Regions from separate parts of the Ancylobacter sp. TS-1 genome, predicted to be linked through region 4. Evidence: predicted binding sites of a transcription regulator. Region 4 holds the regulator's gene; each other region holds the start of a gene.
What was found. Region 4 encodes PhoB, which activates phosphate uptake and scavenging genes when phosphate is short. Its sites were predicted from a motif close to TGTCATNNANCTGTCAT; they were not measured.

Region 1: the regulator PhoB is predicted to act here: its motif matches at 1,131-1,147, upstream of GBB76_RS09325 (YdcH family protein).
Region 2: the regulator PhoB is predicted to act here: its motif matches at 1,393-1,409, upstream of GBB76_RS17040 (PstS family phosphate ABC transporter substrate-binding protein).
Region 3: the regulator PhoB is predicted to act here: its motif matches at 1,038-1,054, upstream of GBB76_RS05485 (esterase-like activity of phytase family protein).

The regions. Positions count from the first base shown of each region.
Region 1 covers NZ_CP045144.1:1,947,957-1,950,154, forward strand. Annotated here, with positions in the region: gene GBB76_RS09310 (protein-disulfide reductase DsbD domain-containing protein) at 1-34, shown strand, start outside; gene GBB76_RS09315 (peroxiredoxin) at 171-656, shown strand; gene GBB76_RS09320 (YdcH family protein) at 759-965, opposite strand; gene GBB76_RS09325 (YdcH family protein) at 1,177-1,353, shown strand; gene GBB76_RS09330 (DUF6065 family protein) at 1,528-2,198, opposite strand, start outside.
Region 2 covers NZ_CP045144.1:3,623,566-3,625,763, forward strand. Annotated here, with positions in the region: gene pstC (phosphate ABC transporter permease subunit PstC) at 1-256, opposite strand, end outside; gene GBB76_RS17040 (PstS family phosphate ABC transporter substrate-binding protein) at 320-1,321, opposite strand; gene pstS (phosphate ABC transporter substrate-binding protein PstS) at 1,803-2,198, shown strand, end outside.
Region 3 covers NZ_CP045144.1:1,123,617-1,125,814, forward strand. Annotated here, with positions in the region: gene GBB76_RS05485 (esterase-like activity of phytase family protein) at 1-976, opposite strand, end outside; gene GBB76_RS05490 (TRAP transporter substrate-binding protein) at 1,343-2,198, shown strand, end outside.
Region 4 covers NZ_CP045144.1:2,983,055-2,985,252, forward strand. Annotated here, with positions in the region: gene phoU (phosphate signaling complex protein PhoU) at 1-572, shown strand, start outside; gene phoB (phosphate regulon transcriptional regulator PhoB) at 623-1,324, shown strand; gene GBB76_RS14040 (SDR family oxidoreductase) at 1,381-2,145, opposite strand.

The sequences.
Region 1 (2,198 bases), 1.0 Mb from region 4:
GATCGAGGTGGACTCTCCGCTTTCCGTCCGCTGATACGGCTTCCCGACACGCGGGAAATGACTATTCTACCCCGCGACCGGACCCGCCGGTCACGGCGGGCGCCCTTATGCGCGGCCTTGCGGCGGGTTCCGTTGCCCACCCGCTTCCACCCGCACGAAAGGACACCATCATGACGATCAAGGTCGGCGACCAGCTGCCGAGCGTCACTTTCCGCGTCGCCACCGAGGACGGCCCGGTGCCGAAGTCGACGGACGAGATCTTCAAGAACAAGAAGGTCGTCCTGTTCGCCGTGCCCGGCGCCTTCACCCCCACCTGCCACAAGAACCACCTGCCGAGCTTCATCGCTCGCGCCGAGGAGTTCCTCGCCAAGGGCATCACCACCATCGCCGTGACGGCGGTGAACGATCCCTTCGTGCTGGCGGCCTGGGAGAAGGCCTCCAACGCCGGCGGCAAGATCGTGTTCCTGTCGGACGGCAATGCCGAGTTCGCCAAGGCGCTCGGCCTCGACTTCGACGCCTCGGCGGCCGGCCTCGGCGTGCGCTCCAAGCGCTATTCGATGCTGGTCGACGACGGCGAGGTGCTGATCCTCAATGTCGAGGACGTGCCGAGCAAGGCCGATAAGACCAACGCCGACGTGCTGCTCACGCAGTTCTGATCGGAAGCGTCCGCGTAACGCGCGAACCGATGGCCGGGCGTGTCCCGGCCATTTTCGTTCCGGGCCATGCCCGGCGCGCCGCTATCCTGCGAAACCCGTCGCTCACGCGATGATGTCGGGGCAGATCTGGTCCTCGATATAGCCGATGCGATCCCTCAGCATCAGCTTGCGCTTCTTGAGGCGCGCCATCTGCAGCTGGTCGCTGCCCGGCATTTCGTGCAGCGCCTCGATCGCCACGTCCAGATCGCGATGTTCCTGCCGCAGGCGCTCGAGGAGGTCCTGGAGCTCGCGTTCCTCATCCGCCGTCATCTGTGCCAAACGCTCGAACCAATCCCGACTCGCCCCGCCTTGCGCAGGGGTTGGAACGAAGTATCGCCGCCCTCGCGGCCGGCTGCAACTGGCTCCGCCGCCTCTCCACCGCAGGCTACCATAGTGCAGCGCAGCGCATCGTTTCGTCGACAGAGGGGGGCGGTCGTGACAGACTGATGACGTTCACTTCGGAAGACAGGAGAGACTGTCCATGACCATGCAGGCGCATGTTGCGGAGTTGGAACGGCGTCACCAGGCACTGGAAAGGGAACTGCGGGAAGAGGTCACTCGCCCCTCTGCCGACGATGTACGCATCGCCGACATCAAGCGGCGCAAACTTCTTCTCAAGGACGAGATCACGCGCCTGAAGGGGGCCACCCTCCACTGAGGCCCCACCGGGACTCCTCCTCCCGGCACAGCCGCGTGAACCGCGGGCCCGGCCCGCCATAATATCCCCTGAAGCGAAACTGCCGGCCGGGTCGGGGCGACCTGGCCGGCTCGTTTACGCCGGGCAAGCCGCCGCGCCCGGGACCGTTGGCGCGGGCTTTATCCCGGGTGGGCTCTATCCCGGCTTGCGAAACGGCCTCGGCCGACCGCGCGTGCGGTGCGAGGACGGCGCCGCCGGGCCGTCGAGATCGCGGCCGTGCTGATAGTGCTTCTGCCACCCGGCCTTGGCCGCCGCGGAACCCGGCACAGCGAGATCGGCCTGGAACCGGTCGCGGGACGCGCTCCATTCCCGGTAGCGACGATCGAGATCGGGGTCGTCGGCGAGCGGGCGGATTTCCGGCTGCATCGCTTCCACGTCGCCCCGGCGCACGGGAAAGATGTGGCAGAACGGCTCGCCCGCGCCGAAGCGTACCGCCGTGCGGGCCCGGGTGAACTTCCAGTTCATGGTGAAGGTGTAGGGAATCCAGTCGCTCTCGACCACGCCGGTCAGCGCCGAGATGGCGTCCTTGGGCCGGTTGATCGGCCCCTGCACGATGAGGTCCATCTCCGGCGGCGTGCGGAAGATGAACGGGACAGTGAAGGTGAGCACGCCCTCGCCGAAATGGCTGCGCGCGATGCAGCCCTCGCCATCCGGCATCACCACAATGTCGTCGATGCCGGGAGTGCCTCCCCACATGGCGGAGAAGCCGACCGGATTGCGCAGTTCCCATCCATGCGTGTTGGCGATCGCCAGCGGCAGGCAGCGATAGGGCGCGCGTTCGCGCGCCGCGTCCATCCAGTCCCGCT
Region 2 (2,198 bases), 640 kb from region 4:
CCAGGGTCATGATGCCGAAGTGCTTGTCCTGGAAAACGGGCGTCCACTGCGTGTCCGTCAGGAAGTCGACCATCGACACCTGAGCGAAGAAGCGCACGCTCTCGCTCACCAGAACATAGACGATACCCATGGTCACGAGCACGGAAACGAAAGCCGCTCCAAACATGATGGCGCGCATCGCCCGGTCGATCAGGCGACGGCGCGCCAGGAAGCGCGGGGAGACGAGAAGCGGCATCAGGGTCGTGGAGGCGGGCACTGTACCATTCCGGTTGTTGAGGGTACGGACCGGGAGCGTTCACCGCTCCCGGTCCGAGCGGCATCAATAGACGAGCTTTTCCTTGAGCAAATCCTCGACCGACACGCCGACCTTGGAGCCGGTGAAGCCGGTGCCGATCTCGCGCTTGGCGAAGCGCTCCTGGAAGGCTTTGAGCGCGGCTTCGGGCAGCGGCACGTAGCCGACTTCCTTGACCAGTTCGACGGCGTGCTTCGGGTCCTGGTAGAACTCGACGAACTTCGCGACTTCCGGCTTGGCCTCGGCCGCCTTCTTGCTCACATAGATGAAGATCGGGCGCGACAGTGGCTGGTACTTGCCGGTGCGGGCATTCTCGACGTTCGGCTCGACTGCAGGAGCGGAGTCATTGAGCTTGATCTTGACCGCCTTCAGCTTGTCGGCGTTTTCCTCGAAATAGGCGAGGCCGAAGAAGCCCAGCGCATTCGGGTCGCCGGCAACGCCCTGCACCAGCACGTTGTCGTCCTCGGAGGCCGTGAAGTCGCCACGGCTCGAGTGCTCCTTGCCGACGATGGCGGCGGTGAAATAGTCGTAGGTGCCGGAATCCACGCCGGCCCCGTACAGCACGAGCGGCTTGTCGGGGAAGCTGGAGCGCACCTGCTTCCAGTTGGTGATCTTGCCCTGGGCTTCCGGCTGCCAGATCGTCTTCAACTCGGCAACCGTCATCTCCGACGCCCAGTCATTGGACGGATGCACGATCACGGTGAGCGCATCGAGCGCCACCGGAAGCTCGATATACTCGACACCCGCTTCCTTGCAGGCCTTCTGCTCGGCTGCGGTGATCGGGCGCGAGGCATTGGAGATGTCGGTCTCGCCACGGCAGAATTTCTTGAAACCGCCGCCAGTTCCTGAAAGGCCGACTGTCACCTTGATGTTCGGATTAGCCTTCTGGAATTCCTCGGCCATCGCCTCGGTCACTGGAAAGACGGTCGAGGAGCCATCGGCCTGGACAACGGCCTGTGCGCTGGCGCCATGGAACGCGCCGCTGACCGCGAGCAGCGCGAGCGCGCCAGCCATGGTGATTGTCTTCATCGCTCACTCCCGTTTGAAGCTGAACCTAGGGAGGCCCCCCCCCCGATACGGCGCTGTCCTAGAGTTGCTCTGTTACAAGTGTGTGACAGAGCCGTCTCGGTTCTTAATTGCTCTGAATAGACGAATCTAAGTTCCGAACCTAAACGTTAACAAATCGCGGATTATCAATAGTTTATGTATTAAATATTTTTATATATAATATGAAAATCGACATTTAGGTTGATCAATAACATAAACATGCCGCAATACATCAGAATGGATCGCGGGTACGTGTTCGGCGAAATGCCTCCAATAACTGTATGAGGGACGCGGAACTTGGCAGCAGCCACCCCGTCGCCGCTGAATCTGCGAGATGATGTTCGCATTATACGTCGAAAATTCTCGACAAAAAGAAATGTCTTCCCGTGTCATGGGGGTGTCGCATATCACTTCTAACCATTCGTCGATCTATCCCGACGGATTGATTTTTAAGGGTGTTCCGATGCGCCGCTCCTCCCTTGCCCTGATTGCTGCAGCTCTGCTGATCCTCGTGTCGGGCGCGCGCGCCGACGAATTGAGTGGTGCGGGCTCGACCTTTGCCTATCCGATCATGTGGAAATGGTCGGAGGTCTATCGCCAATCCACCGGGACGATCGTTGCCTACCAGTCAATCGGCTCCTCCGGCGGCGTGAACCGGATCAGCAACAAGGCGACCGACTTTGGCGCCTCCGACAAGCCGCTGAAGCCGGAGGAACTTGAACGGCTTGGCCTCGGCCAGTTTCCGATCGTGTTCGGTGGCGTGGTGCCGGTCGTGAACATCGACGGCGTCGCGCCCGGCACGATGCGGTTTACGGGTGGCGTGCTGGCGGACATCTATATGGGCAAGATCACCAAATGG
Region 3 (2,198 bases), 1.9 Mb from region 4:
CCGGCGCCGTGCCGCTCTCGAACACCAGCTTGCCGGTCTTGTCGAAGATGGAGAAGCCGCGCGTGCCGCCCTTCCAGTCGCCCTCATTGGCGATCACGAAGCGGTCGTCGTCGATCCACTGCACGGTGTCCGGCTCGCGGGCGACGCCCTTGGCCGAGCCGGACAGGTCGATCACGCCGTCCTTCTTGGTGTCGATATGGTCGAGGTCGACCGTGCCGGCGGAGAAATGCGACGTGACCTTGCCGGTGGGCAGGTCGACCACGACGATGTGGTTGTTCTCCTGCAGGGTGAGCACGACCTCGTTGCGGGAATTGATGTCGAGATATTCCGGCTCCGGGTCTTCCGGCGCGACGGCGGCGAGGCCGGTGAGGTCCACGACCTTCTTGGACTCGTCGACCACGCGGCCGTTCTTCACCTGGAAATAGGTGAGGTTGCCGGCCGGCATCTGCGGGATGGCGCCGTCGTTCACGTCCTCGTCGCGCTCATTCTCGATGGCGATGGCGAGGTAGCTGCCGTCCGGGCTCTTGGTGATCGAATCGGGCTGGCCGCCAAGGTCGATCTTGTCCTCGACCTTGCGGGTGGCGAGGTCGACCACCGCCAGATGGCCGGAGGGCTTGGCCTTGGATTCGGAGGTGTTGACGCCGACATAGGCCTTGCTGCCGATCACCACCGTGGTCGTCGGCTCGCCGTCGAGGGCGACGACGCCGGCGGATTTGGGCGCGGCCGGGTCGGTGATGTCGATGAAGCCGATGCGCTGGCCGGGGCTGTCGCTGTAGATCAGCGTGTTGCCGTCCTCGGTGAAGGTGATGATCTCGGCGGCGGTCGACTTGGCCGGATCGGCGCCGGCGGGCAGGTTGTCGACCACGTTGAACGTGCCGATGCGGTTGAAGGGTGCGTCGGCCGCCTCGGCCGTGGCCAACGCGCCGGCGAGGGCGAGCACCGCCGCCGACACGCCGGCAAGAAGAATCGCGCGCATGGAATGATCCCCGTCAGTATGCGGGCGGGCGCCCGCGCTGCCGCCGTTCAACGCCGCGCGAATGACAGGCGGATGACGAAATCGCGCGGGCACCGCAGAACGCGCGCCGCCACCGCGCCCGGCCGCGTCGCCGGGGAACGACTGCCCGGACGTCGGCTCCGGTCAGAAAAATTTGCCAACCACCCCGCAAAGCCCCGCAAACAGGGACAAAATGCGACTTTGGTCGATGTCATTTAGCCGTAATGGCGTGAATTAGGGCTTGCACTTGCCGTTTCGGCATCGTCTCCTTGGGGCATCGGGACAAGGCGCTCAATCGCCGCCCGGCGGGCACGACCCGCGAAGGAAACGCTAAAGGAGGAAACACCCATGACCGATACGTCAGGGAAGAATGCGGACGCGCGTCACGAGGTCCGCACCAGCCGTCGCCGCTTCATCGCCACGGCTGCGGCCGCCGCCGCCGGCGTCACCGTCGCGGCTCCGGCCGTGCATGCGCAGGCCCCCATCAAGCTGAAATTCCAGTCGACCTGGCCGAACAAGGACATCTTCCACGAGTTCGCCGGCGACTATGTGAAGCGCGTCAACGCCATGACCGGCGGTCGCGTCGAGCTGGAAATCCTGCCGGCCGGCTCGGTCGTCCCCGCCTTCCAGATGCTCGACGCCGTGTCCTCGGGCATTCTCGACGGCGGCCATGGCGTCGCCGCCTACTGGTATGGCAAGAGCAAGGCCTTCTCGCTGTTCGGCACCGCGCCCGCCTTTGGCTGGGACGCCGACGAACTGCTGGGCTGGGTACGCTATGGCGGTGGCCAGCAGCTCTATGACGACCTCGTCCAGAACACGCTGAAGCTGAACGTCGTCGGCATGCTGACCGGCCCGATGCCGAGCCAGCCGCTCGGCTGGTTCAAGAAGGAAATCACCAGCGCCGACGACATGAAGGGCATGAAGTACCGCACCGTCGGCCTCGGCGCGGACCTCTTCAAGGAGTTCGGCGCGGCGGTGACCATCGTTCCCGGCGGCGAAATCGTCCCGGCGATCGACCGCGGCCTGCTCGACGGCGCCGAGTTCAACAACCCGTCTTCCGACCTCATCCTCGGCTTCCCCGACGTGGCCAAGGTCTACATGCTCGGCAGCTACCATCAGGCGCTCGAGTGCTTCGAGATCCTGTTCAACAAGACGAAGTTCGACAGCCTGCCTTCCGACGTGCAGGAGATCCTCAAGGGCGCGT
Region 4 (2,198 bases):
AGGTGATCGTGCTCGACGGCCCGGTCGACCTGCTCCAGCGCGAGATCGAGGAAAAGGCGGTTCTCACCATCGCCCGCCGCCAGCCGCTGGCCGGCGACCTGCGCGAGATCGTCGCCGCGATGCGCATCGCCAACGACCTCGAGCGCATTGGCGACCTCGCCAAGAACACCGCCAAGCGCGTGCTGGCGCTCACCGGCGAGTTCCACCCGCAGAAGCTGGTGCGCGGCGTGGAGCACATGTCGGGCATCGTGCTCGAGCAGCTCAAGATGGTGCTGGATTCCTATGCCAGCCGCGACGCGGCCCGCGCGCTCGACGTCTGGCAGCGCGACGGCGAGGTCGACGTGCTCTACACCTCGCTGTTCCGCGAACTCCTCACCTACATGATGGAGGATCCGCGCAACATCTCGCTGTGCACGCACCTGCTGTTCTGCGCCAAGAACATCGAGCGCATCGGCGACCACGCCACCAACATCGCCGAGACGGTGCATTACCTGACCACCGGCCAGCTGCTCACCGAGGAGCGGCCGAAGCAGGACACCAGCAGCCTGACCAGCGTGGCCTTCCCGGCCTGAGGCCCGTCCCGGGACGAACCCCGGGGCGACGAGCGATCGGATAGCAGACCATGCCCACCAATATTCTGATCGTGGAGGATGAGGAGCCCCTCACCCTCCTGCTCCGCTACAATCTGGAATCGGAAGGCTACGCGGTCGACAGCGTCGGCCGCGGCGACGAGGCGGAGACCCGCCTGCGCGAGAGCGTGCCGGACCTGCTCATCCTCGACTGGATGCTGCCCGGCCTCTCCGGCATCGAGCTGTGCCGGCGCCTGCGGGCCCGGCCCGAGACCGAGCGCATGCCGATCCTCATGCTCACCGCGCGCGGCGAGGAGACCGAGCGCGTGCGCGGCCTCGCCACCGGCGCCGACGACTATGTGGTGAAGCCCTTCTCCGTGCCCGAGCTGGTGGCCCGGGTGCGGGCGCTGCTGCGCCGGGCCAAGCCCGAGCACATCTCGACCCTGCTGCGTGCCGGCGACATCGAACTGGACCGCGAGACCAAGCGCGTGCATCGCGCCGGCCGTGAACTTCATCTCGGCCCCACCGAGTTCCGGCTGCTGGAGTTCCTCATGCAGTCGCCGGGCCGCGTCTATTCGCGCGAGCAGCTTCTCGACGGCGTGTGGGGGCAGGACGTCTATATCGACGAGCGCACCGTGGACGTGCATGTCGGCCGACTGCGCAAGGCGCTCAACCGCCCGCGCCAGCCCGACCCGATCCGCACCGTGCGCGGCTCCGGCTATTCCTTCAACGAGATGTTCGCCCGCGCGCATTGAGCGGGGCGACGATGCCGGGCCGCCACCGTCGCCCAAGCTACCGTCGCCCCGGACGGTCAGGCGCGGGTGATCGACAGCCCGCCATCGACCAGATGGGCGGTGCCCGAGACGAAGGAAGAGTCGTCCGAGGCGAGGTAGAGCACCGAGCGTGCCAGTTCCTCCGGTTTGGCGACCCTCTTCAGCGCATGCAGGCCGGTGACGAAAGCCTGCGCTTCCGGCGTGTCGTTGGCCTCGCGGAACATGTCGGTCTCCACCGCGCCGGGCAGGATCGCGTTCACCCGGATAGCCTGCGGCCCGAACTCGGCGGCCAGCGCCTGGGTGAGGCCGATCAGCCCGGATTTGGAGGCGGCATAGGCGGCGAGGCCGGGAAACGCCGCCGTGTAGCCGACGAAGGTCGAGGTGAAGATCACCGAGCCGCCGCCGGTCTTCAGCATCTCGCCGATCTGATGCTTGGCGCCGAGGAAGGAGCCGGTGAGGTTCACCGCCAGCGTGTCCTCCCACCCCTTGGCCGAGACGCCGGTGCTGGGGCCCTTTTCGCCGAGCGTGCCGGCATTGTTGACGGCGATGTCGAGCCGGCCGAACCGCTCCACCGCCAGGGCCGCCAGCGCGCGGTCATAGTCCTCGTCGCGCACGTCGCCGGCGAGCACCGCCGCCGTGCCGCCGGCCGCGACGATCTCCGCCGCCAGCGCGTCGAGCTCGGCCTGCCGCCGGGCACCCAGCACCAGCTTCGCCCCCTCGCGGGCGAACAGCACCGCCGTCGCCCGGCCGATGCCGGCACTGGCGCCGGCGATCAGTGCCACCTTTCCATCAAGACGTCCCATCTATGTCTCCTCGCAATGTCCAAGACCGCCCATGGCGGCGCGTCGGCGAGTAG